DNA from 3 places in the Metabacillus sp. GQ13 genome. Region 1 is predicted to be linked to each of the others. Evidence: riboswitches for the same ligand, from Rfam matches in the RefSeq annotation. Region 1 holds a riboswitch; each other region holds the start of a gene.

Region 1 (10,684 bases):
GTAGCATTAGACGAAAAGTCATGTCATCCTTCAGAGTGTGATACGAAGCAAGAATGTTCAAATCAACATGGTGGACATCATCATGGTGGTCATCATGAAAATAGCGTGGGTAACTTTTTTGATACTGATGCAACAATAGGACAGCATGCAGCACAAGTAAATGAAATGGAACAAATCTCTTCAGAAACAATTATCGTAAAAGATTCTTGTGAAGTTGATGTCACTAGCACTGACACTCAAGTTGCTGTATCTTTACAGGTTGCACTTCAGGTTGCTATTGCTCTAGTAATCAACTTAACAATTGCTGACAGCGCTCGTGCTGAACAAGTAACACAACAATTACTACAACAATCAGATATTAAACAATTAAACAAACAAAAACTTATCATCGAAAATTCACGCCAGGTTTCTGTTAAGACGACTGATACAGATGTAGCAATTTCACTTCAAGTTTTATTACAAGTATTAATCGCATTAGTTGTTAACATCGACATTTTTTAATGAATGCTTAAAAAGGCAGGAGAACAACTCCTGCCTTTTTCTATACAGATTTTTATAAGTTTTAACAACTGTATTTTTATAGACTTTTATACGCTTCTCCCTCCTATTCATTTCGGTAGGTTCATTCCATTTACATACCTCTATTTCCATTCATTTCAAGTAAATAGAGATTAAAGAAGTCTAGCTCACAGCCTAAATAAATGGCAATAATATTTTCTGAATAATGAAAAGAGTGCCTAATATATAGATAAAAACCATAATAGGCGTTTCTTTTGAACCCATTATTCATTTTAGATGACAAACTTCAAGAATGTTTTATCATCTATAGACGATAACCCACACCAACTAGTCGATATACACATAGTCTGTTAAGGACTAAAGTCAAATAACTAATATTTAAGGAGATGACTTATCAATGGGTTGCAAAGAAAGAAGAGATAATGACGCTAATTGTGTATGTGATGCTGTAGAGCAAATATTAGCTGAACAAGAAGCTGTCGAAGAAATAAGCTGTCCGACTAGTTGCTACAGTAATTTATTAAGCCCAGCAGCTGGAGTAAATAGAGATACAATCCCTTTCATTTTAACAAATAAAAAGGGTGAACTTTTCAAAGCGTTTGGTAATATTGGTGGATTTTTAGGCGACATGACTTGCTTCAAAACTATCTATTTTCGTGTAGAAGCTGTTGAGGATTGCTGTGCAACACTTTCCTTACTTCGTCCGGTTGATGTTGATGGACATACAGAAAGCGTAGTAGATCCTTGTGATGAATGTTTCTTCGGATTAGAAAAAACTGATTTCTGTATTGAAGTAGACCTTAGCTGCTTCTGTGCGATTCAATGTTTATCACCAGAATTAGTAGGACGTATGGAAGAAAGAAAACATCATCACCACAAATAAAACGAAATCATTTAGACTGCTGACAAACAGCAGTCTTTTTTTGTTTATTAGCCCTTTTCTACTATGTGTGTCAAGAACAAATTCGCTTACGAAAAATGCACGAAAACATTCTTTTACTATGAAGTGTTTGGACTGCCTTTCTATATCTACAAAAAAACAGATATAAGCGATAAGAGTAAATAAGACCTGACTTTTATCATTTCTATGAAAATTAGGCTATTTGCCTAACACATTTTTAAGCCTAGCTACTTATACTAATAGTAGAAATGTTCAAATGGGAGGGAAGAATTATGACAAATAGGTTTCACTTTAATTGCGTATGTGCGGCCATTGAGAATATATTAGACCAACAAAATGCTGTGCTAGATCACTGTCCAACTAGCTGCTATAGCAACCTACTTAATCCCGTAAAAGCCCTTGGGGATACAATTCCATTCATGTTATTAAATGAACAAGGATCTCCGTTTAAAGCATTTGGGGATGTCGGTGTAAATTGCTTTACTACTGCATTTTTTAGAGTTGAAAGCACCAATCATTGTTGTTCTACATTGCGACTATTACTTCCTTTAGACTGTCATGGACAATTAGCACATGATGTGTGTGATGTACATGAATTAATCAAAACAAAAAACTGTGTTGAAATTGATTTAACCTGCTTCTGTGCCATTCAGTGTCTTTCACCTAGACTAGTGAACTAATTTACTATGATGACATTTTGTATGACGGTAAGCACATCAGTACGGGATCATGCTATTGATTTATCCACAAATGTTTTCAGGAAATAATTTTTATTGATAACATAAATTACCCTTTCTATCAACTTTGAAAAAAAGTTAGACACTGTTCTGTGACTAACTCTTTTTTACTGCCTCTTATATAACTGCCTTTATCCTAGGTAATTTTTAATTGCTACTCGGTTGTTACTTTTTTCAAAGATTTTATTTATCGTGTAGGTCCATACTGCTTTTTATCCGTTGTTTTCTAATTGAATGTAACCTTTACTTAAAAGCCTAATAAATTGATGGCCTTTATGCTCTTTAATGGTAGTTCAATTGGCTTAGTATGTGTTAATGAACGAATCAGTACGATCTCATTTTCTTCACTTAAGATGACACCTCGGTACTTTTCTTCTGATGTTTCAATTTGACACAGTGTGCGTGGCATGTTTTTAGGTAAGTTTGTAAAGAATTCAATTTTTTCATTGATATTCATTTGTGTTATCGGCTTTCTTTGTTTTCGATATTGTCTGGCTGACTGCTCTTGTTCAATTGCTTCTTCTTGAATGGAAGGGACCTCAACCTTTGGTATAATCTCTTCCGGTACTTCTAGGATTTCCCTTTTTTGTGTAACGGCTTCCTTCTCAATCGTTTGCACCTGTGATGGTACATGGTCACTGACTGTATTCAGTTTTGAGATTGCCTTTTTCGTAACAAAAGCTTGCATATTAACATTGATATTATCGTTATCTGGCTGAACAATGTACATAAGGGGTTTCAACGGATAATTTCTTCTTTGCTTATTGCTCATTTTTTTACCTCCCATACTTAAAAGAATGTGCACACTAAAACATGGTATGCCAAAGTGCTAGGTAATGTGCCTATTTCCTTACAATAAATGAAAATCGTAAGGGCAATGTTTTAGCCCGCCAAGCATAAGAAGTCTGGAGCTAGACACCTAGATCGATGTAAAAAGTACTTAGACATTCACATACGAAAAAAAACCTAATCCTTAATTGGATTAGGTTTTTACTTACTCTTGACTTGATCTTGTATTACCCCAAGATATGATATCCTGAATCTACATGTAAGTTCTCACCAGTCATACCTCTAGATAGGTCACTGAATAAGAACAATGCAGTATCTCCAACTTCTTCTGGTGTTGTTGTTCTACGTAGTGGTGATCGCTCTTCAATCTCTTTTAAAATTGAATTAAAATCACTTATACCTTTAGCAGAAAGAGTACGAATCGGACCGGCTGAAATAGAATTAACACGGATTCTATCTTTTCCAAGATCACTTGCTAAATATCTTACACTTGCATCTAGAGAAGCCTTTGCAACACCCATAACGTTGTAGTTTTGTAATACGCGCTCTCCACCTAAGTATGTGAGCGTAACGATACTACCACCCTCTGTCATAAGAGGTCTTGCTTCCTTGGCAACAGCAGTTAAAGAATATGCGCTGATATTGTGAGCCAATAAGAAGCCATCACGAGTTGTATTTAAATATTCACCCTGTAGTTCCTCTTTGTTCGCAAATGCGATACAGTGAGCGACACCATGGATGATACCTACTTCTTCTTTAATTGTGTTGAAGCACGTTTTTACTTCATCGTCATTTGTTACATCACAAGGTAAAACAATTGAATCATTACGCTCTAAAGAAGCTGCTAATTCACGTACAGATTTTTCTAGACGTTCTCCTGCATATGTAAAAATTAATCTTGCTCCTGCATTATGTAAAGACCGCGCAATTCCCCATGCAATGCTACGTTTATTTGCTACTCCCATAACTACAATATTACGTTCAGTTAATGATAAGTTCATGTTATCCTCCTAATATTGTTACATGTTATTAGTACCTGGTTATAATTATAGCATTAAATGATTTGTTACGCTATGTTACAAATGACTCTTATCGATAAATTTATGGAAGGTTGCTGCTGCTTCCTTTGGTGAATCCATTTGACTAATACCGCTTACCACTGCCACGCCATTTGCACCTGCACGATAAACGAGCTCTGCATTTTCTAACGTTATCCCACCAATTCCAACAATGGGAAAATCACATAATTCCGTAGTTGCTCTCATTTCTGATAGTAAGGTAGGTCCAACTACATCATGGGCATCGACCTTCGTCTTTGTTGAAAACATCGGTCCTACACCAATATAATCAGCACGATCTTTTATTGCCCGCTTCGCTTCTGCAATGGAATGAGTAGATACGCCTATCCACTTCTTATCACCTAGCTTTTTTCTAGCAATCTCTGCATTCGTATCATCCTGTCCGATATGAATTCCGTCTGCATTTAACTCAATTGCGAGGTCAATATCATCATTCACAATAAAAGGAACTTTATACTCCTTACATAGCTTCCTTAATTTATTCCCCAAATAAAGACAATCACTTCCAATTAAAGAGCCCTTCCCCTTTTCTCTGTATTGAAAAAGAGTAATTCCACCGTTCAAAGCCTCATGCAACGTTTTCTCCGGATCTAAATTAAGACAATTTATTGATCCCATAACAAAGTAGACCTTCAATGCCTTAGCAATTTCCATGACAAAAACTCTCCTTTACGAGCGACCGATTCATAAACGTTTACCTAACAGAGCAGTCAGTCTATATATGTCTTTATTTAAAACTATTCTTAACTTAATACTTTTCTTTTTTTAAAGGCCCAATGGTTTGTGGGACCATGTCCACTTCCAATTCCTAATTGATCCTCTATTGCTGCTTGTATAAAGGCCTTTGCTGTTTCGACTGCTTCAAATACGCTTTTTCCCTTACTAATTTCTGCGGTTATCGCAGCTGCAAACGTACAGCCTGTTCCATGTGTATGATTTGTCTGTTTTCGGATGCCTTCAAAATATGTAAAATCTAAACCATCATATAAAAGATCAACCACTACCCCGTTCTCTAAGTCATGTCCACCCTTCACTAGCACATACTTCGCTCCGAATTCCAACAATCGTTTAGCCGCTTCTTTTCTTTGTCCAATGTTTCCTATTACCATGCCAGTTAACACTTCTGCTTCTGGAATGTTGGGTGTCATTATTTTTGCTAACGGGAGTAATTCTTTAATCATTGCTTCCACAGCTTCTTCTTGCAAAAGGGATTGTCCCCCTTTTGCCACCATTACAGGATCAACAATAATATTCTCCCAGCCGTAATGTCTAATTTGCTGTGAGACTAATCGGATCATATCTGCATTATAGAGCATGCCTGTTTTAATAGCATGTGGTGTCAAATCTACTGCAACTGAAGTTATTTGAGATTGTAAAGCTTCTAGTGAGAGGGGAAATACACCTTGAACTCCTAATGTATTCTGTGCTGTAACAGCAGTAATAGCTGTCATTCCAAAGACCCCTAGCTCTTGAAATGTTTTTAAATCTGCCTGAATACCTGCCCCACCACCTGAATCAGAGCCAGCAATTGTTAATGCGCGAGAAATCCCCAACAATGTCCCCTCCTATATTTATCCAACATAACGATGATAAATCTTTTTCGCCTCTGCGATATCCTTTGTTCCATGAATAAGTGCCCTACCATCCTTAAAAAGAACGATACGGTGTATACCAAATGTAAATGACATTAAAAATGGATTTTCTAAAAAGGCATCAGCTAATGGTTTGACACGCTCTGAAATTAGTTCAAATGAAATTTGATTTCCGTTAGTCGGTCTAATTTGTACCGTATCTCTTCCACAAAGAACAGCAGCCTTTGTTTCCTTTTCTGCTGTTAAATATGGGTATACTGGATTTGTACCACAAGTTGGACAAGCATCATTTTTCAATCGCTCCATATTAATCGCTGAATATTGATTTTTCCACAAATCAAATGATACAAGCTTGCTACGTAAGTTTTCTTCGTCACCTACTAAGAGCTTTAAGACTTCTGTAGTTTGATGTGAAGTGACCATGTTTACAATCGGTGAAATAACACCTACAGTATCACATGTCATTCCATCAAAAGGGATATGCTTTAATAGGCAATGTAAACATGGTGTCTTCTTTGGAATAACGGTAAATGTTAGACCATAGCTTCCAACACAACCGCCATATATCCAAGGAATTTCATATTTTAACGAAACATCATTAATTAATAATCTCGTTTCAAAGTTGTCTGTTGAATCAACAATGACATCAACACCTTTAATCCACTCTTCAATATTAGCTGATGTGACATCTTCTACTAACGCAAGAATATCTACCTCAGAATTTATCTCTTGAAGATGAGTTTTTGCCGCAATCGATTTAGGTAGTCGGTTACTAGCATCCGCCTCTACATATAGCTGTTGTCTTTGAAGGTTGCTCCATTCTACATAATCTCGGTCAATAATCGTCAGCCTTCCGATACCTGCTCTGGCTAGCATTTCAGCATTTGCTGTACCTAGGGCACCGGCTCCGATAATTAACACATGCTTACTCTTTATCTTTTCCTGTCCACTCTCTCCAATGGGAGTAAATAATATTTGCCTTGAATACCGTTCCATTACGTTGTCATCATTCCTTCTGCAGGACTGCTAGCTGTTGCATATTCCTTTTTAGGTATTCTACCAGCTTCAAAGCCTAATCTACCAGCTTCAATTGCAAGCTTCATAGCAATCGCCATTTTTACTGGATCAACTGCTGCAGAAACAGCTGTATTTAATAGAACTCCATCAGCACCAAGCTCCATTGCAAGGGATGCATCTGAAGGAGAACCAATTCCTGCATCTACAATAACAGGAACCTTTGATTGTTCTATGATAAACTTTAAATTCAAAGGATTAAGAATTCCTTGCCCAGACCCAATCGGAGATGCCCCTGGCATAATTGCATGTACACCTAATTCTTCTAGTCGTCTCGCTAATACAACATCATCTGATGTATAAGGTAAAACGATAAATCCCTCTTCTAAAAGAATTTCACTTGCTTTTAGTGTTTCAACTGGATCAGGTAACAACGACCTGTCACAACCAATAACCTCAACCTTTATCATATCGCATAGACCAGAAGCTTTAGCCAGTTTAGCAATTCTTACAGCTTCTTCAGCAGTTTTTGCTCCTGCTGTGTTAGGTAATAACGTATAGTTTGAAACGTCTAATTGCTCCAAGAAATTTGGCTGTGATTCTTCAAAAATATTCATTCTTCTTACAGCAAATGTTAAAATCTCAGACTTAGACTTTGCAACTGCTTCCTTTTGTATTTCAAATGAAGGGTATTTACCTGTACCTAATAATAATCTTGATTGGAATGTTTTATCAGCTATTTTAAACATGTTTCATCCTCCTCCTACAAAATGAACGAGCTCAATTTCATCACCGTTTTGTATATTTGTCACTTCATAGACATCTTTTAAGACAATTTCTCTATTATGTTCCACTATAACTAACCGGTCTTCCAGTTTATAAAATGCAAGTAAGTTTTGAATAGTCTTTACCTCTTCATTTAAATCAACTAATTCACCGTTTAACTTAATTCCCATTTTAATCACCTCATTATCTGAGCATGTTTTCTCGTTAATGAAAATGCATGCACATATTCTTCTTCTATTTTTCTTTTCAATATGAGATCTCTTACCATTAATCCAGTTTTCGGTGCTAAGAGAACACCATTTCGATAATGACCTGTTGCAAAATAAATGTTTTCTCCTTCAGGATGCTGACCTATATAGGGCTTACCATCAATAGATTGAGGCCTTAGTCCTGCCCATGTATCTATTAGCTGAGCAGAAGCAAGGCCGGGTAGGATTGGAGTGACTTTTTCAATAAGAGCTTGAATTCCACCCAAAGTAGGTTCAGTACTCCAGTCATTTTCAATCATGGTAGCACCAATTACGAATCTACCATCACCTTTAGGCACAATATAGCAATGATCATGAAAGATCGTTTTGCTTAAATCTATCTGATTACTTTTAACTGAAAGACATTCACCTTTTACAGGTTTTATCCCTGCATCTATTCCTAATTCTTTAAAAAAGTGCCCACTCCAAGTACCATTTGCAATGACGACTTGGCTACAAGTGAAATCTGTTAGTGGAGTGGATAGCAAATATTCACCCGTTGCCGTTTTCTTTATCCTATGTACAGGTGTATGTTCTACTATATTTGCACCTAGTAAGCTAGCAGACTTGGAAAATGCTGCACAAACATGCACAGGTGAAACATGTCCATCCTCCTGTATATAAAGGGCACCCTTTATAGTTGAAGCCAGTGTTGGTTCGTTCCTTAGAACCGTCTCTTTTGAATGCCATTCCAAGGTGTTATGTTGTTTTTCTATATTCTTTAATGAAACGACTTCATCATCTGTCATTGCAAGCTTATACATTCCATTATCAACATGCTGAATATTAATCTGTGATAATTCAGAAAGTTCATCACGTAGTACTTGATAGTATCGTTGGCTTTCCTTGGCAAATTGAAATAAAGCATCATTGTTTTCTAGCTCTGAGTTCGCACCTAACATACCAGCAGCAGCACTTGTTGCGCCTGTGCCAACTTTATTACTCTCTAAGACAACAACCGAAAGACCTTCTTTAGCTAGCTGATAGGCGATCGATTGACCAATTATCCCACCACCAACAATTCCTACCTGATAATGTGTTTTCATGATATCCCACCTCTATAAACTACACTCTGTTTTAGTTCTCTTAAGTCATGGTTTGGTTTCTTACTTGCCATCACATATGACATAACTGCAATTCCAGAGATTTCAATTCCTACGAGTTCATGTATCGTTTCTGGAACAATTCCACCAATTGCTATCACAGGTATATCAACACGACGGCAAATGTCAGATAATTGCTGAACTCCTCTGGGCGTTACTTTCGTTTTTGAGCTTGTTTCAAATATATGACCAAACATAAGGTAATCCGCACCTGCTTGTTCACAGTCAATTGCTTCCTGAAGTGAATGTACTGAACGACCAATCCTTATTGATGAATCAAATTTTTTCACTTTTTCGATAGAGAAGCCGTGTCCTGGTAAATGAACATTAGGGATTTGATTCAGTAGTGCGACATCCATACGGTCATTGATCACTAGCTTACTTTTAGGTACGCCGTTTTTATTGACAATAGATAAAATTTCCATTATTTCAGCTGTTGATTTTGATTTCTCACGAATATGCACATAGTCAACTTCTTCGTGAATTAAAACGATTCGTTTTGCGAGTTCAGCCACGGTTTGTTTATTATCAGTAATAACATGAATCTCCAAGCTTCTCACCTTTTTCTTGATTGCTGTTTTGCATACTTTTTCAAAAAATTGGATAACGATCATTAGTAGACGCAAAAAAACACTTTCCCAGATAAGGAGAAAGTGGTTTACATACATAATTAGTATATGCTGTATTCCACTTCCCTACGCTGGTACAAGCCAGATCAGGTTTTGAGGGTCTTAAAGTATCACTTTAATCTCAGCCCTTTATATAAGGGCACCCCTAGCGGTAATTAATATTGAGTAAATGAACTGCAGAATTGAGTAGAGCTACTCTATTGCATTGATTTCAATAAAGATAGCTTTTATCTGCTACTTGCTCTGATGAACATTTTTATATCTCTATCATACCAAATGATTTCTATCTTTCAAGAGAAAGATCTTTTGACACAATGGTGAAAGGTTTAAATGTTTAAAATTCAAGCTCAAGTCGTAATTCATTCACATACTCTCTTGAACCAGTCACAATTAAACGATCTCCTAGCTTAAGGTCAGTATCTCCATGAGGGACAATTGAATCTTTTCCTCTAAAGATACGAACAAAGATGATATCTCCTGTAAATGGAAAATTACGTAATAGAATTTGATCGTATTTAGGATTATTTAAATTAATTTGATAAAGCATTGTTTCCTGATTCGTTAGTATTCTTATTACACTTGGCGCCTCAATAAGCGCCCGTAACATTGTCTTAGTTGACAATAAAGTAGAAAATATATCAATCCCCTTTTCTTTCAACTTAGCGTCTAATTCTGGGGAAGCAACACTCGCGATGATTCGGTCAACTTGTTCATCTTTTGCACTAAGAGCAATTTCTGCGTTCCGATCTTCATCACCTGTTGCCACAACTATTAAATCTACTTCAAAAGCACCTTGTTCCTTTAATGTCTCTAACTTAAAATTTTCAATTTCTTTAATTTCAAATAATGATTCAGATATTTGTTTATCCAATTTATCTTGGTGAATATGATAGATTGTTGTTTCATATATATCTGGATTAAGCTCTCGCGTTACGGGTAATGACATTTGATTTGCACCGATAAAAGCAACTTTAATCTTTTGATGCTCTGTTTCATTTTTAGGGAAAAGCTTTTTAAAGAATATTGGAGTAACAATGCTTGTTATAACAGCTACCAATATTAAAGCATTAGACATCTGGGATGTTATGATTTCCATTCTTTCCCCTATAGTTGCTGCTGCAATCACTAATGATAATGTTGAAGTTAACAGAAAGCCAGCTGCAAGAGTCGTTTTAACATCATACCAACGTCTTAAAAAGAGAATTGGTATTAGTTTCGAAATTAATAGCGCTATAATAAGCAAGGGAATTAATAATAAGATTTTAGGATCCTTAAATAGCTCCCATA
Region 2 (10,684 bases), on a different contig from region 1:
CCATGTACTGTAATATTATGTTTCTTAAAAGTAGAATTTAGAATATCACTATTTTTATCAAGCCAATCCTTGTGTATAATTACTGTTTCTAATGCATTACACACTGCGGGACGGTCAGTTTTTGCATTAACAAGAATAGTTAATGCTTTTTCAACATCTGCTTCAACATCAATATATAAATGACAGTTACCAACACCGGTTTCAAGAACTGGTACTGTTGCATTATTTACGACTGCGTTAATTAAAGATCCTCCACCCCTTGGAATTAACACATCAATATGTTGTTTCATTGTGAAAAGTTGCTGTGTTGCTGCGCGGTCTGTACTATCAATAAATTGGACAGCTTCCTTAGGGATTTTTGTTTCATTTAGTCCCTTATGCATAACTTCCACAATCGCTTTGTTTGATGATAAAGCAGATGATCCGCCTTTTAACACGATGGCATTCCCTGATTTCAGCGCAAGACCAGTAGCATCTACTGTTACGTTTGGTCGTGCTTCATATATCATTCCAATTACGCCTAAAGGAACAGTTACCTTTTCAACAGCTAAACCATTTTCTAATGTCCAATTGGATAATACTTTACCTGTTGGGTCCTCAAGTTTTGCAACTTGGCGAAGTCCGTCAGCGAAATCTTTGATTCGTTCCTTCGATAATGCAAGTCGATCCATGTAAGCTTCATCGTACCCTTTTTCACTACCTACTAGTAAATCCTGTTCATTAGCATCAAGTATAATTTGATCATTCTTTTCTAACGTATCTGCTATGATGTTTAATGCTTCATTTTTTTCTTCAGTTGATAATAAACTAACTATTTTTGCTGCCTTTTTTGCTGCTATTGCTTGTGCTTCAACGGTTGAAATTTCCTTCGTAATAATTGGCATGCAATTCCTCCTTCTTAAACTCCAACAGGTAGAGATAATTCAAGTTCACAAACTAAATCATCGAAGTGGACAACTTCAATACTCTCAATCTCTTTACCGGTAATTTCACTTAATCTTTCTAAATCTTCATTAGAATAATTAACAACACCTAAACCAATTCTTTCTCCAAAATGATCTATTATTCGTATAACAGCACCTTTTTCAAAATGTCCTCTTACCTCAACGATATCAGATGAAAAGATACTATGTTTATGATCAGCGATGGATGTTCTTACATTTTGATTAATAACAAGTTCACCCTCAGGTCCTGAGTGGAAAGCAATCCATTGTTTTTTCTGGTTTAAATTAAACGTTTCATTTGTTATTTCAAAATACGTCCCTCTAGCAGATCCATATACAGCATCGCCTAATATACCAGGTTGACTTGCCTTCCCCAAGAAGGTTGAAATTCCTGATGCCATTGCAATCTTTACAGCATCTATTTTTGACTTCATTCCACCGGTACCAACATTGCTTCCCGATTCGCCAGCACCTTCTTCAATTTCAGGTGTTATTTCATAAACTTTTTCAAGTAATTTCGCTTCTTCATTTTTACGAGGGTCTGAATCGTATAATCCATCGATGTCAGATAAAATTATCAATTGATCTGCTTCAATTAGGCCGGCAACCTTCGCTGACAATGTATCATTATCGCCAAACTTTAAACGATCGACTGTGACCGTATCATTTTCATTTACGATAGGAATAATACCTCGTTCTAATAATACATTTAATGTATTTCGAACATTGTTATAACGATATTCATCAGAAAAATCACTTCGTGTAATTAATATTTGTGATGCTACATAACCATGTGATAAAAAAATTTCAGAATATGCTTCGATTAATAGCCCTTGACCAATTGATGCTGCTGCTTGTTTTTCAGGTAAAGATGTTGGTCGATCTATACAACCTAACTTACGATAACCTGCAGCAACTGCTCCAGAAGAAACAAATACGATTTCATGGCCTTCATCTTTTAATATAGCAATTTCATCAGCTAATTTTTCTAGTTTTCTACGACTAATTTCTCCATGACGGCTTGTTAATGAACTACTACCTACTTTTATTACAACCCGTTTGTTTTCGTTTTCTAGGGTCGACATTCAATCACTCCTGAATCATTATTAGTACATCTTGCACAAATCACCGACTAACCTCTGGTAAACAAAATACTTAGCACATTATACTAAAAGGTGTACTTTGCCTTCGTTGCTTTTAACATATGCTTATTACCAGGCTAGTCGGTTAAACGATCACAATAATTATTTATCGTTCATATCATTTATTTACTTGAACCAACTAATAGGCTTTCTTTGATTTGTTCACTTATTTCTTTAGAACGCTTTGCAGCATGTTCAACTGCTTTTGAAATAGCAATACCCCCACCATTCTCGTCGAGCGCTTGTAGCCCTGCAGCTGTTGTACCATTTGGAGAAGTAACATTTTCTCTTAAAGTGGAAGGTGACTTTTCCTGTGACTGTATCATTTTTGCTGCCCCTACAATTGTCTGAGCAATGATTTGTCTTGTTGTTACCTCATTAAGTCCTGCTTCAACACCTTGCTGTTCCATGTGCTCCATTAAATAGTAGAAATACGCTGGTCCACTACCTGCAAGACCAGTAAAAATATCCATGTCTTTCTCATGAATTGTGTAAACTTCTCCAATGCATTCCAGTAATTCTTGCACTAACTTTACATTTTCATCGGCTGTATTATGACCTGGGGATATAGCTGTAGCAGATTCACCTATCATACTAGACGTATTCGGCATCACTCGCACTACTTGCTGGCCTAAATGGAGATTTTCTTCAAGGTATGTTGTTGTTATTCCTGCCAAAACAGACAATAAGAGTTGATTCGGTTTTATAAGATCTTTAATATCGTTAAGCGCCTTATCAATATCTTTCGGTTTCATAGCTAAAATAAAGATATCTATTTTATCAAACTGTAGATTTTCACGTTTTATTCCTTTAATTCCATAGTTGTATTCTAAGACAGATAATCGTTCTTCATTTGAACGATTCGTTGCAATGATTTGTTTAGGAGGTATATTACCCGATTTAACTAAACCTGAAATCATCGCTTCCGCCATTGACCCTGCACCTAAAAATGCAACTGTTTTATTGTGTAGCATCTCATCTCTCCAATATCGTTCGTATTTTGTTCGTATCCGACGATTTAATACTAACATGATGAGATCCATAATCAAGGTCTTAAGGAAAGGTTGTAAGCATTTCTTCCAATTAGTGAGTGTAAGCGTTAACATTAGGAGTTATATCTTCATAAGAACGTCTCAGACTAATTAATCGCGTCTCAACCCTTATTTTCAAGAAATTATTTCACCAATAATTCTAAATTTTTATAAAATTAGTGAGTGTTAGATCCTTCATTACCTGAGTTATTATGATTGTGGATTTTATGAATAGATAATTCCTTAAGGGGAATGAATCATTTCATGAGGATATATGAGTTTAGCTATTTTTAACGTTGAACATATCTAAATATTTTAAATAGATGGATTGATCTTTTCTGGTTATCTAAAAGCATCTTACAATAACGATGTATTGATCATAGTACTGAGATGGTTGTTCAGTTGTTTGTATATACCCTTTTCCCTTAAATTTACTTCATGAACCCTCTTATTAAAAATGTATCCAAAATCACGAAACAATGTGGTGTTTGTTGGACTCATTGTGTATGTTCCTAATAAGTTTTTTTATTTTTTACTATTTCTGTATCTTATCTATTACTGTAATAGATAAGATAGGTGACAAATTATGATTTATTTCTTATTTTCCTACTTATAACCTTTCATTTTTCTTTTAATTGTTATACAATTCCATTTATGCACGTCTAGTTAGGAGATTTTCTTCCTAATAGCGAAAGGAGAACAATCAATGAAAAAATTACTACTCACATTATTAATGGGGCTTTTAGCATTTTCACTAGCTGCATGTAATGATGACAAAGAAAAGGACGCTAAGAAAGACGCTACCACATCTGACGAAGAAAAAGAGGATACAAAAGAAGAAGCAAAAACGGAAGAAGAGATTGCAGCAGAAGCAGAAGAAATGCAAAAGAAGCTTGATGCTCAAAAGGTAGAAGAAGGTAGTGTAGTTGCTATTATTAATGGCGACGAAGTAAAAGGTGATGAATACAATCAATTGTTGAGCAGTTCTCAATCTTCCTATGTAACAGCTGGACAAGATCCAACTACTGATGAATTAGCTAAACAATTGAAGGATAATACACTTGAAAGTCTTGTTGGACAAAAACTACTCATGCAAGAAATTGATAAAAAAGGATATGAAGCAACAGACGATGAAATTAACAAAGAACTCGAGACAGTAAAAAGCAAATACGAAGATGAAAAGGCATTTGACGAAGCACTAAAAAACACAGGACTTTCACTTGATCAATTAAAAGCACAAATGGCTGATAATGTTAAATATAATAAGTATGTAAAGAAAGATCTCAAAGTTGAATCAGTGAAAGATGAAGAAGTAAAAGAGTATTTTGATTCTGTTGTTAGCAAAATGGAAGAATCTGCAGAAAAACCTAAGTATGCTGATGTGAAAGATGCTATCAAGCTTCAGCTAGAGCAACAGAAAATCCAAGAAAAACTTGGAAGTAAAGTAGAAGAACTTCGTAAAGATGCTAAAGTTGAACTCAAAATTTAATATAAAGAAAATGACCACCCTAGGTAAAACCTTAAGAGGATGACTCAAATTTGAGTCATCCTCTTTTTTACATTAAGTCAGAATATTTTCAGTTTCCAGCTTTATATCCATATAAATCCAAAAGGGTTCTAGACATGCACATTAATTGGTAATGGTAGATTTATAAAACTCGCTGATTCATATTGCCTAGGAAATTTTTAATATTCTAGTTTCTTTGAATAGGCTAAATAGACCTCCTATCCCTCAGTAATGTCCACAAAAATATCTTCAATAGCTGGCTCTTTTTCTATTAATCCAGCCTCTTTCATCCATTTGATCGTTTCTTGCCATTGTTCCTTATCTTGACTTCCAAAACTCGTTTTTGATTCCATAAGTGGTAATAATATTTCTAGACTTTGTTTTTCAACCTCTTCTACCAATGGGAAATTTGTTTCGTCCTGTTGTTTTAACAGAATGGATAGTGCATCTTCTGGATGTTCTTTAGAAAATTCATAGCCTTTTGTTGCACCACGCCAAAATGCTTTAATACTCTCTTGTTCATTTTCCCATGTTTTGTCACTTGTTACAGCAACTAACTCATAGTAGTTTGGAATTCCATGTTCAGTTGGATTAAGATTACGAGTTTCATAACCTTCATGTTTTAGAACTGGTACCTCATGATTAATATAGGCTCCGATAACTGCATCAACTGAACCGTTAACAATAGAGGATCCTAGTTCAAAGCCAACATCAACCATTTCAATAATGTCTGGATCCCCTCCATCAGCTTTTACCATTGATTTTATCAATGATTCGTTTAGTGGAATCCCAGGATAACCAACTGTTTTCCCTTCTAAATCCTTTGGTGTATAAATCTCATTATCCTCCATAAAAATAACTCGATTCAGTGGTGACCGGACAATAGCCCCGACAGATTTAATGTTTATATTTTGATTTGCTCGAGCAATAATCACATCTGGTTGATAAGAGATTCCAAGGGTAATCTTTCCCGCAGCTGCTAAATTAATCGGGTCTGTCGGATTTGCAGGAAATTGAATATCAACATTTAGACCTTCATCCTCAAAATAGCCTTTTTCCTTAGCAATATATAAAAAGCTATGTACCGCATTAGGATACCAATCTAGCATAATTGTTATATCCTTTAATTCTTTTTCCTGTTCATTTTCAGCAGAAGTGCTTTTATTATTTGAACAAGCCGAAAGTACCCCCATCAAAATAATAAACATAACAAACAGATACTTCTTCATTCTAATTACCTCCATTTTAAGATTCTTCTCTCTAACCAAACAACAAGTAGAAAGAATAATATTCCTATTGCTGATAACATAACGATCGGAGCAAAAATTCCAGCACCATCAAACTGTGTCATCATCCGACGACTAAAATAACCTAAACCCGCTTGTGCTCCGATCCATTCACCAATTGCTGCTCCTATTACACTAAGTGTAACGGCAATTTTTAACCCGGAAAAAAAGTGAGGTGTACAAGCTGGTACTTGCAATTTAAAGAAGATCTCTTTCTTCTTGGCCCCCATGGTTAACAACAGATCTCTATACTCCTTACTTGTAGATTTTAATCCATCATACGTATTTACCGTTATCGGAAAGAACGTTATAAGAACGGTAACAACTACCTTGCTCCAAATCGAATAACCGAACCACAAAACAAAAATCGGCGCCAACGCAATAACAGGGATCGTTTGGGACGATATAAGAATCGGATAAAAGGTCCTTTCAATTGTCTCACTTACACTCATCCACACAGCTATTCCAACACCTAGGAAAATAGAAATAAAAAGTCCTATTATAATAATACTAAGAGTAGCAGGGAGATGCTCAAGTACTAACACAACTTTCAATTCCCATAGCTTTCTAGCAATGTCTGTTGGAGTAGGTAATATAAACCCCTTATTTATTATCCTGGCTCCAACCTCCCAAATAACAAGGAAACTTAAAATTAACAGAAAAGCAGCTGCATATTTTTTAAAATATTTCATAGCATACTCCTTGTCCTTAAAAGATCAAATAAATAATCCTTAAGTTCCAATAATAAAGGTTTATTTAAATCTTTTAGCGATCGCGGACGATCAAGAGGTACGTTAACTTCATCTAATTGCCTTGTTGGTGTTTCTGTAAAAATAAAGATTCTGTCAGATAGAAACAAAGCTTCATTTACATCATGCGTTATGAAAAGAATCGTTTCGTTACGCTTTTGCCATTGAGTTAACAACCATTCCTGTAAATTGATTTTTGTAATAGCATCAAGGGCACTAAATGGTTCATCTAATAGCAAAATTTTTGATCCACTTAAAATTGTCCGTAAAAATGAAACCCTTTGTTTCATCCCTCCTGATAATTCACTTGGAAAACAATATTCCACCCCTTTCAAACCAAATTCCTCAAGTAATGGAAGAACCTGTTTTTGCGCTTCACGCTTTGAAATTCCTTTTATCTCCAAAGGTAACGTAGCATTTTCGATAATCGTTCTCCAAGGCAACAATAAATCCTGCTGTGGCATATATCCTACTTGGCCAAGGCGATTAGTTGCCAAGTGATTTCGAAGGAAAATTTCACCTTCATCAGGCTGTTCAAGTCCTGTGATAAGCTTAAATAATGTACTTTTACCTGACCCACTAGTCCCAATAATCGATACAAATTCTCCTTCATTAACGTGCATATCAAAATCTTTTAATATATCATTCGTTCCTTTTTCATTGTGATAATAAAAATTCACTTTTTTAAATTGTAATGCTGTCTTTTTCTTACTCATCAGTTGGCCACATCATTTCGTTGTATGCCATATCCCAAAACATATATTCAAAACGAGTGGTATTTAAAAAGATATCTTCCAAGCCTTTTAATTCTGATTCGTTTTTACCTTCAGCTAATTGATCAATTAAGTTGATACACCATTTAGCAAGTTCACCAAACTCATCTGAAGCATACATACTAATCCACTCACCGTAAAACTCATGCTGATTGGCATCATCAAGTTCATTTAATGCCTTACCAATTTCCCAATAGCTCCACATACAGGGTAATAAAGAGGAAACAAGCTCAGCAAGCGTACCATTCTGACTAATATGTAACATATAATGAGTATAGGCTAATGTGGTTGAAGCTGGCTTTGCTTTTTCTAATTCTTCGACTGATATACCCAATCTTTTTGCGTATTGACGATGAAGCTCCATCTCCTCATTTAATGTTGAATGAAGTAGCATAGCAAATTTCCCCATCGTCTCTAAATCCGTTGATTTTACCGCTCCAAGTGCAAAAACCTTAGCATAATCTATCAAATATATGTAATCCTGAATCAAATAAAATCGAAATTTTTCTACTGCTAATGTCCCATCACCGATACCTTGAACAAACGGGTGAGTATGATTTTTGTTCCAAATAGGGAACACCTTTGCTAATAGTCTTTCACTGAACTTCATAATAAGCTCCCCTCTTTCCATCATTAATCTCGTTTCAATTTTCACTTCTTGTATTGCACCAATTTGAAATAAACACTACTATCACTTTTGTATATTCAATTAACTGATCAATTGAAACCTGTTCATTTACTCGATGTGCATTCTGTAGATTACCTGGTCCATAAATTACAGTAGGAATGTTCGCTTGACCAAGCCACCCACCATCTGTTACGGATGGTGATACGTCAACAATTGCCGTTTCTTGAGTAATCGTTTGATGAGCAGCCGATAATTGTTTTACACCAAAATGATCTGGATCAATCTCTAATGAAGGGAAAATTTCACCACGATCCACGATCATTGATTTACCGCCCCAAACAAATGTAGGCGGATTTTCTCTTAGCCAAGGATCTGAATTGGCCACATTATTGATATGCTCTTCGATTTCTTTAATGATCTGCTCATGAGATTCATTTGGATAGTAATGGACTGTGATCCAAAGTTTACATTCATCAGCAATAAATGCCGCGTGCCGCCCACCTTCTATTACCGCAGGATTGATTGTATTTGTTCCCGGTATAAAGCCTGGATAATCTTTAGTAACCGCCCAGTGACGTTCAAGCTCCTGTAAGCCATTGATAACTTTCGTCATTTTTTCAATTGCACTTGCCGCAAATAGTTTCCCACCAGCATGGATCATTTGTCTCCTTGTTGCATCATGATAGGTTTGGGCGCTTTTTATCGTTATCCAACCTGTTATCACACCCCCTTGTCCTTGGATATGTAAATCGCTTGTATCTACAACAACAGCAAAATCTGCTGTATAGCCTCTTTTACAGCATTCGAGAGTTCCGGCCTCACCAACTTCCTCCCCGATAACAGACTGGAAAATTAAACTACCCGGTAACTCAATATTTGCTTCATGTAAGAGCTGGATTGCAAACATTGCACCAGCTAAGCCACCTTTCATATCAGCTGCCCCACGACCAACGACAGCACCATTCTTAACAAATGGCGTAAAAGGATCGATTCCCCATTCTTCTTCTTCATTTACCTCTGCTACATCAATATGTCCGTTAATAATTAAACTATTGTAGCCCTCAGGCTCAACACCCTTCAAAACCCCTACAACATTGGGATCATTTGGATAAACATCCCACATATCAATTACAAATCCTCTTTCTTTCAAAAAGTCAGCAATAAATGATTGAGCTTCCTTGGTGTTTCTAGCAGGTGGTGCTGGTGTTTTAAATTCTATAAGTGTTTTTAGTAATACAATTAATTCTTCTTTTCTTGAATCAATTTGATCTACCAAGTTCTGTATTTGAATAGTCAAGCTGTATCCTCCTTAGTTATTACTTAGAACGCAAAAAAACCACTTCTTTTTAGAAAAGAAGTGGTTTGAACAGACATTTTAATAAAATGATTGAGAAGCATGCTTGAGCGCTAAAGCTTTCAATTGTATTCAAACACCTCTTCCCTACGCTAGTATTATCTAGATCAGGTAATAAGGGTCAAGACATATGGTCTCTCTCAGCTATTAAAGCTCCCCTAGTGGTGAAAATTATTTAATTATGATTCATATAAAAATAATATTGATTCTTGTCAATTAATCTACTAATTTAATAATCTGATTGATTACACTATTTTTAACACAATATGTCATTCTTAGCAACAAAAGAATTAAAAATAATCTGTACATTTACTCATTTTTGGCTTTTGTGATAGAAAACACCATCTTTATTATGAAGCCGAGACTTGTTTCTTATATTCAACAGTTTGATTTTCAAAACGTTTAAACAAAAAACCGAATATAGAGGCTAAAATTTGCTGAAATAACATCCCCACAATAACAGGTACGGCAACAGCAGCAGGGAAATACTGGACAGCAATAACAGCACCAGCACTAATATTTCGCATTCCTCCAGTAAAAATCATCACCACAATTGTTTCTCTGTCTTTAGTAAGCCATTTTCCTAGCATCCATGCGATCAGATATCCAATAAAAGCTAGCCCAAAAACAGTAATGGCTATGATAACTAACTTACTATTAACCTCTGTTAGAAAGGGGGCCACCACTGCTCCATTAATCATAACCACTAAAGCTAGACCTAATTTAGAAAAAGGTGCTAGTGTCTTGCTCACATTCACACTTTTTCCTTTCGAAAAATGATTAATGAACATTCCAAGTAATGAGGGCAGTACAACCATAAATACCAACCCATTCATGATCGAAAGTGTATTAATTTCTACTTTCTGACCGACTAGAAAAGAAAGTGTATGTGGAACAAGGAAAGGAGACAAGATTGTATCAAATAAGATGATTGACAGTGCTAAAGCGATATTTCCTTTATAAATAGTCACCCATATAAAACTTGTGATACCAGTCGGAATAACAGCTGCTAATACTAAACCAGTCAATGTCATATTGTCATCTGTAAAAATAAGATGCCCTACGGTCCATGCAATAACTGGCATCAAAATATGCAGTAGGATTAATATGATAATTAATGGTAATGGACTTTTAAATGCACCTTTTAGTGATGAAAAATCGGAACTCAAACTCCCAGAAAATGTAATAAATGCAAAAATCCATGGAATTAGAAACGAGAAAATTAATAAGTGATCAGCAAATAGTACACCTAAAATCACGCTTGTCGGAG
Region 3 (10,320 bases), on a different contig from region 1:
TATATCATTTCTTATTATCTCTGTCAACATCTTTTTATTAATTTGTTTTCAATGTTGTTCCCGCTTCATCAGCGACGTTTAATAATATATCACGATATAATATTATTAGCAACCACTTTTTATATTAAATTTGAAATATTTATGATTAAGGTTTGTTCATTCATCTTTCTAAATACAATTACAAGAGTAAAGTAGTAGTAAATGCATTGCAAAGAACACGATAGTTAGTAGGGATTAATGTATGATGTTTCTTATCATTCGTTTTTCATCCACCTAATAATATCTGACTTTAGAAGTACCTAAATAAGTGGAACATTGAATTCCCCCCGTACAATTAGTGGCTAATTAAAAAGAAAATGGAAGAGTCCTCTAACTAAAAGTAGCGTGATTACGAATACAGACTTCTTCTATATAAAGCTAACCTATTGTTTGATCCTTCAACTAAAATATAATGTACTTGAACAAATTTCTTGTTGAGGCATTTTTTATCATGTATAGTAAATATCAAATATAATAATGCATGTAACCACAAGGGGAGCCTTCGGCTGAGACTGGACGGTAATTCCGTTCTAACCCTTCGAACCTGTTAGTTAACACTAGCGTAGGGATGTGGATGGCCATATTAAAGCAATGTTGGAACCATCTAATCATATCCTACATTGCTTTTTTGTTTTGTCTACGTGAGCGATGTATGTATGATATATCTACTTCTCTTTTAAACTTAAGGTTAGGTGTCATGCAAAGAGAAGGGGTTTTTACTATGCAAGGAAATCAACGCTTATTATTTTTAATTGAAGTAGCGATGCTATCTGCTTTAGCATTCTTATTGGACTTAGTTTCAGGTGTGTTCTTAAAAATGCCACAAGGTGGTTCTATTTCATTAGGCATGATACCAGTTTTTATTATTGCTTTTCGTTGGGGATTGAAAGGTGGTCTTTTAACAGGCTTACTATTAGGTATACTTCAAGCTATTTTAGGTAGTCCATACATCATTCACCCAGTACAAGGTTTCCTAGATTATTATTTAGCCTTCACTGTTGTTGGTCTAAGTGGAATCTTCTTTAATCAAATTCAACGAGCATTATTAAATAAGGGTAAAAAAGCCATTATTTTTTACATTATTCTAGCAACTTTGCTAGGCAATTTCCTACGATATATTGTTCATGTCACGGCCGGGGTTTTCTTTTTCGCTTCCCTTACACCTGAAGGCATGCCCGTTGTAAAGTATTCTCTTATCTATAATTCAACATATATGATTCCAACTTTTATCGTTTCAGCAGTAATTGTTAGCTTCTTACTATTTACAGCACCTCGATTGGTTGTTAAAAGTAAATAACCTACGTCATACGTGGGAGAAGATTTGATCTCCCTTTAGTAATAACTCATAGCAAAGCAGTGGATTTCGAAATTGAAATTCACTGCTTTTAGTTATATTTCCCCCTTTGCATAATAATCTTCGGCTTATATAATTCCCCTCTCTATTACTTCCCTATAGAAAGAATCCAAAAACTAATATACTCTCAATATTAATAGAAGTGAGATCTCTTTTGAAATCTCACTTCTGTCTTTATCTTTAATTAGTTAGAATTTCATCTTATCAAGTGACTTTATTGTTTAATTCCATCTTACTCGAGGTAAATATAAATAAATCTCGTTAAGTAGCATATCCTATGATTTGATTTAAAAAGAAACAGTATAAAGCCATAGTAAAATCTACATTGCTAGAGATAATAGTCATATGACAATTTACAAGGAGGATGGTTATGAATAGTAATCAATTTGCAAATAAGGTTGCTGTTGTAACAGGAGGAAGTTCTGGGATCGGAAGGGCAACTGCAATTTCTCTAGCCAAACAAGGGGCAAAGGTTTGTTTAATGGATTTGAAAGAAGAAAAGGCCGAAATAGTAAAAAAGGAAATCGAAGAACTTCAAGGAGAAGCCATCATTGTCGATGTGGACTTGTCAAAACATAACCAAGTAAAAGAAGGTATCGAAGAAGCGGTGAACAAATGGGGTAGATTAGATATCGTATTTGCTAATGGTGGGATCAACGGAGTTCTCGCTCCAATAGAAGATTTAAACCCTAAAGACTGGGATACAACAATAAATACAAACTTAAAAGGTACCTTTCATACTGTAAAATATGCAATACCTAAGATGAAAGAGTCTGGTGGTAGTATTATCATTACTAGTTCAATAAATGGTAATCGTGTTTTTTCTAATTTCGGAATGATTGCTTATAGTACGTCGAAAGCCGGTCAAGTTGCATTTGCTAAAATGGCGGCGCTAGAGTTAGCTCAATATAAAATTAGGGTGAATGTTATCTGTCCAGGTGCAATTGAAACCAATATCGGAAAAAGTACCGAGAAAACACCTGAAGTAGATAAAATTGAAATACCCGTTGAATTCCCAGAAGGTAGTCACCCTTTAGAACATGGTCCAGGACAACCAGAGCAAGTTGCTCAACTCGTTTCCTTCCTTGCTTCTGAAGAATCTAGTCACATTACTGGGACTGAGGTATATATAGATGGAGCAGATTCACTCCTTTAATAAATCATAAGCTAAATAATTGTCTATTCTTTAATATAGTAAAGCTGATTCCCTCCATTGATCCTTGGTCAATGGAGGGAATCAGCTTTTTTGTGTATAAATAGTAGTTAGTAGTAGTTAACTCTATTAAGTTTTTAGAAATACCCATTTTATTATCATATTCACGGACTTTTAAGCATGTATTAATAGAAAGCTGCTATTTTCGCATTGATTTTTGGTTTTCGTACATAGCTTTACTTTCCTGATAATCCCTATCTTCTTGTTCTTTTCATACTTAGATACTTAATCCTATTCTATTGAATTTAATTAAAGTGGAACGATAAAAATCCAAAACCGATTTTTATCACTGTATAGCAATTACTTTTAGAATAATAAAAAACGGAGGGCAGACGATGAATGTTTATTATGCAATAATGTTACTTACTCTATTTCTATCATTATTTCACTTTTCTTATGGGTATAAGGAAGCCATAAGAATTAGTAATGAAGAGGGATCTGTACAGGGATTAGCACTCATTACCAGTGTACCTCTAGGGTTTACATTCGCTTATTTATCATCTATTTTTTACCAATATATATAAATGATTAAAAGGACCATATCCCGTTTCACCACATATGTCCGTTTGAGATAAAGAAAACACGATGTTGACTAATCTGGTGGAGGAGGGGTGAGTTTGTTAGGGCTCAGGATTTAAAAAACACACTAAGTACGAAACATATAAATACTGACATTATCAAAGGCGTTATGCTTCGGCATAATGCTTTTTGTAGTAATCACCTCCATTTAAAACCTACCTTTCCCAAATTAACTGTTTTTGAAATTAAATTGCAGATATCAGGATTTTTTTCATTGTTCCTTCATAAATATCAATAAGGATATACCCTTATAGGAGGATTCTTTGAAAATAATTATTGCTGTATGCCAAAACATCATTTATACATTTTTGTCATTTATCATTGTTAGCGCTTTTTTGCTGTATTTATTTTTAACTATGAATATAAACGTAAGTATTGTCATTAGTTCTCTGATGATTATTATTTCCTTTGGGCTATTTTGTTACTGTATTTACAGATTCATTTCTGTAAAAAGGCCATTTAAGTTTCTCTTTTTACATGGATTTGGTGGATTAATATCACTTGCGAGCTTTTCAGTTATAGTAACATTTGTAACAGTTTTCTTTTTTTCTATTAGCCTAATGATTTCATCGGAACTAGGTAAAAACCTTACAATCGAGGAAAAAGTAGAATTATATATGCTTCCTTTTCGAAATAACACAACTCCCTCTATTAATTACCAATCTATGAAAAAAGATAAACAAATCTCATCATTTCAAAATGTAAATATCTATTATCATGCACATGAAAAGGACTTAGTGCCAATAATCAAAGATGTGCTTACTAAAGCTGATACGATCACTACAAGCTTGTTCGGAAATGTTCAAGATAATGATATTGATCTCATCCTACATCCATCTTCCAAGGAGCTATTCAAACAAACAACTCTCGTAAATACAATGGGCTATTTTGATGATCCTAATGATATTGTTGGAGTTGCGATAACCGATTTAGATGAGATTAGATCTGATCGCATGCCAGGTGCCTTTCATTTTCAAAGTACAATTATGCACGAATACACACATTATCGTTTACAAGCCTTTATTAAAGAACAGGGACTTTTCGTGTACAGAGTTCCTCTATGGTTTCATGAAGGTGTTGCGGAATACGTAGGTATGTATAATGTGTCCCATCGTTTTTATCCATTTATCGAAACATCTTTTGACAATCTAATCACACATGAAGATTGGGAGAAACTCCGTATGGAACAATATGATGTTTATCTTCAAAGCTATTACGCTATCAAATATATCGTAAATAAATATGGAGAAAAGATGATTAAAACTATTATTGAAGAAACAGCAATTGTGAATGACTTTGATGAAGGATTTACAAGAGCAACTGGGATGACGATTAAAGACCTTCAATCTCTTTATTTAGATGAGGAAATGCAAAAGGTTGATAATTTATAAATAATAAGACAATTCTCTAAAAAACAACTATTCTATAGTATAATCAAAGGGAAAAATAAGGAGGTAAAAGTATGTGGTTACAGCTTGAAATATCGCGGAAGGACGTTTTATCTACTATTGAGAATCTTCCTGATCAGCTTTTAAATGTAAGAATATCTGAAACCACATGGAGTATTGGACAAGTTCTTAACCATTTATACAAGACAGAAATCAACATAACAAACACAATCGAGAAATTAATAACACAACCAGGGCAAGAGACAATTGAGGATAAACCAATATCAAAGACGATGGATCGCTCAATAAAAATTTCTGCATCCCCAGCAATTACTCCTTCAGCACAAGAATTTACTAAACAAGACATCATTTTAGACCTTATGAACTCACGTCAGCAATTATTAAGATTAATAGATGCGATTCCACCAGAATTAGATTTGAAAAAAAAATGGGGATTTAAACACCCTGCATTTGGCGTTTTATCATTAAAGCAATGGATTGAATTTATTGGTTATCATGAAAAAAGACACGCAGCCCAAATTATTGAGATAAAAGAAAACCTTATGACAAAACACTTATAAAACACAACAAGGGTAAGACTCTTTTTTGTTTACTATAATAAATACAATAAACTTGATGAAATCTTACCCTTATAAAAGCTTCCAATTATTCTGTTTCTATCTCATCAAGTGTCTCATCTTTAAAAAATCCGTGTTTATGCCTACCAAAATGATAGTTATCCTTTCCATCAAACGGAAACAATTTTTGCCTCTTTGCTTCTTCAGCATGGTTTGTAAACACTTCTTTCATCAATTCATGGCTTGTTTTATCTGTGGTATTAATGCCAAGTTTTTCTGCTGTTTGGTGAATCTTTTTTTCCATGACTTCAAGTACAAGTTCCTTTTCTTCCTTCCCATCAGTGGAAATCCCTAATTCGTTAGCATCCCTTTTTATGATTTCCGTTCGTACTTCGTTAGCTAAATCCTTTAGATCCTTGCCGTTTGTCTTAATATTCAATTCCTTAGCTTTATTTAAAACAAGTGTCTCTCTTACCTTTTTAGCTAAATCAGATGTTTCCATATCTTCCGTTTCAATGCCCAGATCTTTAGCTTTATTTCGAATCCGTGTCTCCTTCACCTCTTTACATAACTCAGTTATTTCCTTTCCTTCAATCTCAATCCCTAACTCCTTCGCTTCTTGTTTTAGATGTGCTGCACGAACTTCTTTTGCCAACTGAACTGCATCTTTACCTTCACTTTCAATCCCTAGTTTCTTAGCGCGTATTTGCAGAAATTCAAGGTTGTGTTCATGATGATTTTGATGTTGTCCTTCTTTTTCAGATAACTTCATTTCCTCATGATCAGAATGGTCTACCTGAGTTGTTGACCCTACTTCAGCAAGAGCTGGGGTTACCCCTAAAGCCACTATTGTCAACATCATTGAAAGAATGACGTTTTTCATTCTATGCATCTTCACCTTTTTACCTCCACTGTTTTTTTATCCTACACTCGATAGTTTTTCCATAAGTAGTGGATAAAATGTTAACAAATTATTACGAATGTATTAAATTTCTCGAATAGCCATTTTTCCCCACAAAAAAAGCAGTGCTATGATCAATTTCTTGACATCACACTACTTCACCTTTATTAACTTCGTTGATAGTTGTAGCCAGGAAGACCTCTCACATTGGTCTTCACCTTAAACAAACCACCTGAAAACGGGTATTCCATTAGTTCTTCTTCACTCATTCCTTGGCGAGCAGTTGTAATATAGAGCTCATCGAGGTTTTCGCCACCAAAGACACATGATGTCACATTTTTAGCAGGCACGATGACTTCATCTACCCAATTACCAGCATGTGGATCCCAACGTGTAACACGTGAGCCCCCCCAATGCGCCACCCAGATCATTCCTTCAGAGTCAATTGTCATTCCATCAGGAGAGCCCATTTCCTCTGGTATCCTTACACAAAGTTGTTTATTCGATATATCGCCTGTTCTTTCATCATAGTCAAATATAGACACTTCCCCTGTAGGTGTATCAATGTAATACATATTTGTTCGGTCTGGACTCCATGCAAGTCCATTCGAAATCGTCACAGAAGATAGCATCTTTTGAATCTGACCATCTATACCTAATCGATAAAAAGAACCTCTTTGTTCTTTTGCATCGATATCCATTGTTCCTACATAGAATCTTCCGTGTGCATCACATTTCCCATCATTAAAGCGATTATTTGGTTTATCTGATTCAGGATTAACTAGGAGTATCAGTTTCTCCGTACTCAAATCAAATTGATAAATTCCATTTTGAAGGGCCAAAATAAATTGTCCCTCGTGATCTGGAACCGCTGCACCGATATATTGATCTAGCTGAAACGTTCGATTTTCACTGGTAACTGGATCAAAAGCGTGAAGCTTCATCCCTAATATATCCACCCAATAAATGATCTTTTCATTTGAATCCCAATGAGGACCTTCTCCTAATGCTGCCTTTGCATCTAAAACTAGTTCTGCGTTGTAAACCACCTGTTTACCTCCCTAAAAATTATATCTTTCTTTTATTCAGCAAATTCAGTCAAAATCCCTGCATATGATGACAGAAAGTTAGGGAGGAATTGTGGACTATAAATTATTGCATTATGACGCAGAATCATTTTGTGAAAATTGACTTCTATATAAATCCGCATAAAAGCCATCTTGTTCCAGTAATTCTTCATGATTACCTTTTTCAATAATATCCCCTTGATTCATAACAAGAATAAGATCAGCATCACGAATTGTCGATAATCGATGGGCAATGACAAAGCTTGTTCTACCTTCTAATAACCTCGTCATTGCTTTTTGGATCTTCATTTCTGTCCGTGTATCGACACTGCTTGTTGCTTCATCAAGAAGTAGAATTTTCGGGTTTGCAATGATTGCCCTTGCAATCGTTAGAAGTTGACGCTGTCCTTGTGAGATGTTGGTAGCATCTTCACCTAAAACTGTTTCATAGCCGTCAGGTAGTGTACGAATAAATTCATCAGCATACGCGTTTCTTGCGGCTTCCTCTATCTCTGCATTTGTTGCCCCTTCATTTCCATAAGCAATATTTTCACGAATTGTTCCGTTAAATAACCAGGTATCTTGCAATACCATCGCATATTGGTTTCGGACCTGTTCTTTGCTCATGTCCGTTAGGCTAACACCATCAATTTTGATTGCTCCATGATTTAATTCATAAAATCTCATCAATAAGTTAACAATTGTTGTTTTCCCTGCACCAGTTGGACCAACGATTGCAACTGTCTGTCCTTCCTTAACTGCAAGACTAACATCGTTAATGACTGGCTGATCTTTTTCATAACCAAATTGGACATGTTCAAATACTACCTCACCTCGAAGTTTTTCAACGTGAATAGGTGCATCTTTTTCCTGTTTTTCCTCCGTCTCATCCAATAATTGAAAGACACGCTCAGCAGATGCAATCGCTACTTGGATCATGTTCGCAATTCCACCTACCTGGGCAAGCGGCTGTGAAATTTGCTGTGTATATTGAATAAACGCCTGAACATCACCAACACGAATGCTACCATTTAAAACAAGTAAACCTCCAGAAATGGACACAATAATAAATCCTAGGTTACCTACAAACCCCATAAGTGGCATCATCAAGCCTGAGATGAATTGTGCCTTCCAGCTTGAATGATAAAGACGGGCATTAATCTCATCAAATTCAGAGATTGACTTTTTTTCATGACCAAATGCTTTTACAACTTGATGACCTGTAAACATTTCTTCAATGTGTCCATTAATGTTCCCAAGCTCTTGCTGTTGTTTAACAAAGTGCTTTTGAGAAAATTTAGCGACAAACTGAGCAACGAATAAGCTTAACGGGATTGTAATCAACACGACTAACGTCAAAAGTGGGCTAATGACCAACATCATGATGATAATTCCAATAATCGAGATAACTGAGTTAATAATTTGCGTAAGCGCCTGTTGTAGTGATTGGTTAATATTATCGATATCATTAACTGCCTTGCTCAATAAATCACCGTGTGAGTTCTTATCAAAATAACTAAGTGGTAATCGTGAAAGCTTTTCATTGACTTCTTTTCTAAGTTGGGCAACCGTTTTTTGCGAAATCCCTGCCATCATATATTGCTGAATGTATGCAAATACAGAAGAAAGAAGATACAAACCAACTAAGATTAAAAGCAATCTTCCAATAAAATTGAAATCAACTGCTGTTCTCGTTGTAAAACTATCAAATATTGATGAAGTCGCATCCCCCAGCAATTTCGGACTGATAACATTAAATAAGGTCGAAAGGATGGCTGCAAGGGTAACGAGAATCATCCGATTTTTCCACGGCTTCAAATAACTAATTAATCTTTTAAATGTTTTCTTAAAGTCCTTGGGTTTTTCCCCGATCATACCAGGACCCGGTCCGCGATGCATTCCACCACCTCTTGGAGATGCGCTTGAACGTACTTTACTCATGCACTCGCCTCCCCATTTTCCTGTGATGAAACAATTTCTTGATAGATGGCATTGTTCTGCAACAATTCCTGATGTGTGCCCATTCCAGCAATTTCCCCTTCATTAAGCACGATAATTCTCTCTGCATCCTTCACGGTATTTACGCGCTGTGCAACAATCATTATCGTTGCATTTACTGTTTCTGTTTTCAATGCATGACGAAGCTTACTATCTGTTTTGTAATCTAGAGCAGAGAAACTATCATCAAATAAATAAATCTCAGGCTTTCTCACAAGTGCCCGTGCAATTGAAAGCCTTTGTTTCTGTCCTCCCGACAGATTAGCCCCCGCTTGTTCAAGCATACTCTCAAGTCCATGATCTCTTTTTTCAATAAAGTCACTTGCCTGTGCTGTTTGTAATGCAGCACGAATTTCATCTTCCGTTGCTGTTTCATGGCCATAACGGATATTTTCAGCAATTGTTCCACTAAACAAGGTCGCTTTTTGCGGAACATAGCCGATTTTCTCTCTAAGAGTACTCTGTTTCATACTCTGAATATTTACACCATCGATTAGAATCTCACCGCTATCGACATCATAAAAGCGCGGAATCAATTGGATGAGCGTTGATTTACCTGCACCTGTACTACCAATAATCGCAGTCGTTTCACCAGGCTTCGCGGTAAAGGAAATCTCTTCTAGAATAGGCTTCTCTGCCCCTTCATAACGAAAGGTCACATTCTTAAACTCAATGATCCCCTCACGTTTGTTCGTATGCTCATCTTTATCATGATCTGGATCTTTAATAATCGGAAGTGTATTGAGCACTTCATTTAATCGCTTAGCAGAAACTTGCGCACGTGGAATCATAATAAACGCCATTGATAGCATTATTAATGACATTAAAATCATTGCTGCATATTGAATAAAAGCTAATAAATTACCAACTTGCATATCCCCTTGATCAATCCGGATCGCACCAAACCAAATGATTGCGATATTTGTAAAATTCATAATAATGAGCATAACCGGGAACATAAATGCCATCAACTTCCCGACTTTGATCCCAGTATCACGATAATCCTCGTTCGCGACATTGAAACGATTTCTTTCAAAGTCAACCCGATTAAAAGCACGAACAACGCGGATCCCAGTTAACACCTCACGTAGGATCAATGTCAAACGGTCTGTTTTCTTCTGAAGGACAGAAAACAGCGGTATCGCTTTTTTAGCAACAAGAAAAATAACAATCGCCAAAATCGGTAAAGCCGCGAGAAACACC

Evidence for each region. Region 1 has a riboswitch for thiamine pyrophosphate ahead of AC6CHR_RS02830 (thiamine phosphate synthase). Riboswitches for the same ligand answer to the same signal wherever they lie in the genome.
Region 2: it holds a riboswitch for thiamine pyrophosphate, as region 1 does, so the genes downstream of both, AC6CHR_RS21840 (acetylornithine deacetylase) here and AC6CHR_RS02830 (thiamine phosphate synthase) in region 1, are expected to answer to the same signal.
Region 3: it holds a riboswitch for thiamine pyrophosphate, as region 1 does, so the genes downstream of both, thiT (energy-coupled thiamine transporter ThiT) here and AC6CHR_RS02830 (thiamine phosphate synthase) in region 1, are expected to answer to the same signal.

Annotation. Positions count from the first base shown of each region.
Region 1 covers NZ_JCAXET010000002.1:121,420-132,103, reverse strand. The annotation lists gene AC6CHR_RS02885 (spore coat protein) at 1-501, shown strand, start outside; gene AC6CHR_RS02880 (CotY/CotZ family spore coat protein) at 917-1,402, shown strand; gene AC6CHR_RS02875 (CotY/CotZ family spore coat protein) at 1,693-2,100, shown strand; gene AC6CHR_RS02870 (CotO family spore coat protein) at 2,405-2,929, opposite strand; gene fabI (enoyl-ACP reductase FabI) at 3,174-3,947, opposite strand; gene thiE (thiamine phosphate synthase) at 4,023-4,679, opposite strand; gene thiD (bifunctional hydroxymethylpyrimidine kinase/phosphomethylpyrimidine kinase) at 4,769-5,578, opposite strand; gene AC6CHR_RS02850 (thiazole biosynthesis adenylyltransferase ThiF) at 5,597-6,613, opposite strand; gene AC6CHR_RS02845 (thiazole synthase) at 6,613-7,380, opposite strand; gene thiS (sulfur carrier protein ThiS) at 7,384-7,587, opposite strand; gene thiO (glycine oxidase ThiO) at 7,593-8,711, opposite strand; gene AC6CHR_RS02830 (thiamine phosphate synthase) at 8,708-9,436, opposite strand; TPP riboswitch at 9,444-9,554, opposite strand; gene AC6CHR_RS02825 (monovalent cation:proton antiporter family protein) at 9,732-10,684, opposite strand, start outside.
Region 2 covers NZ_JCAXET010000022.1:5,597-16,280, reverse strand. The annotation lists gene AC6CHR_RS21880 (glutamate-5-semialdehyde dehydrogenase) at 1-884, opposite strand, end outside; gene proB (glutamate 5-kinase) at 899-2,029, opposite strand; gene proC (pyrroline-5-carboxylate reductase) at 2,209-3,060, opposite strand; gene AC6CHR_RS21865 (SurA N-terminal domain-containing protein) at 3,824-4,606, shown strand; gene AC6CHR_RS21860 (ABC transporter substrate-binding protein) at 4,843-5,859, opposite strand; gene AC6CHR_RS21855 (ABC transporter permease) at 5,859-6,602, opposite strand; gene AC6CHR_RS21850 (ABC transporter ATP-binding protein) at 6,599-7,375, opposite strand; gene tenA (thiaminase II) at 7,368-8,042, opposite strand; gene AC6CHR_RS21840 (acetylornithine deacetylase) at 8,077-9,357, opposite strand; TPP riboswitch at 9,482-9,584, opposite strand; gene AC6CHR_RS21835 (bile acid:sodium symporter family protein) at 9,765-10,684, opposite strand, start outside.
Region 3 covers NZ_JCAXET010000028.1:35-10,354, forward strand. The annotation lists TPP riboswitch at 522-625, shown strand; gene thiT (energy-coupled thiamine transporter ThiT) at 761-1,336, shown strand; gene AC6CHR_RS23565 (SDR family oxidoreductase) at 1,764-2,549, shown strand; gene AC6CHR_RS23570 (hypothetical protein) at 2,942-3,130, shown strand; gene AC6CHR_RS23575 (hypothetical protein) at 3,449-4,576, shown strand; gene AC6CHR_RS23580 (DinB family protein) at 4,648-5,154, shown strand; gene AC6CHR_RS23585 (hypothetical protein) at 5,240-6,049, opposite strand; gene AC6CHR_RS23590 (SMP-30/gluconolactonase/LRE family protein) at 6,220-7,101, opposite strand; gene AC6CHR_RS23595 (ABC transporter ATP-binding protein) at 7,213-9,060, opposite strand; gene AC6CHR_RS23600 (ABC transporter ATP-binding protein) at 9,057-10,320, opposite strand, start outside.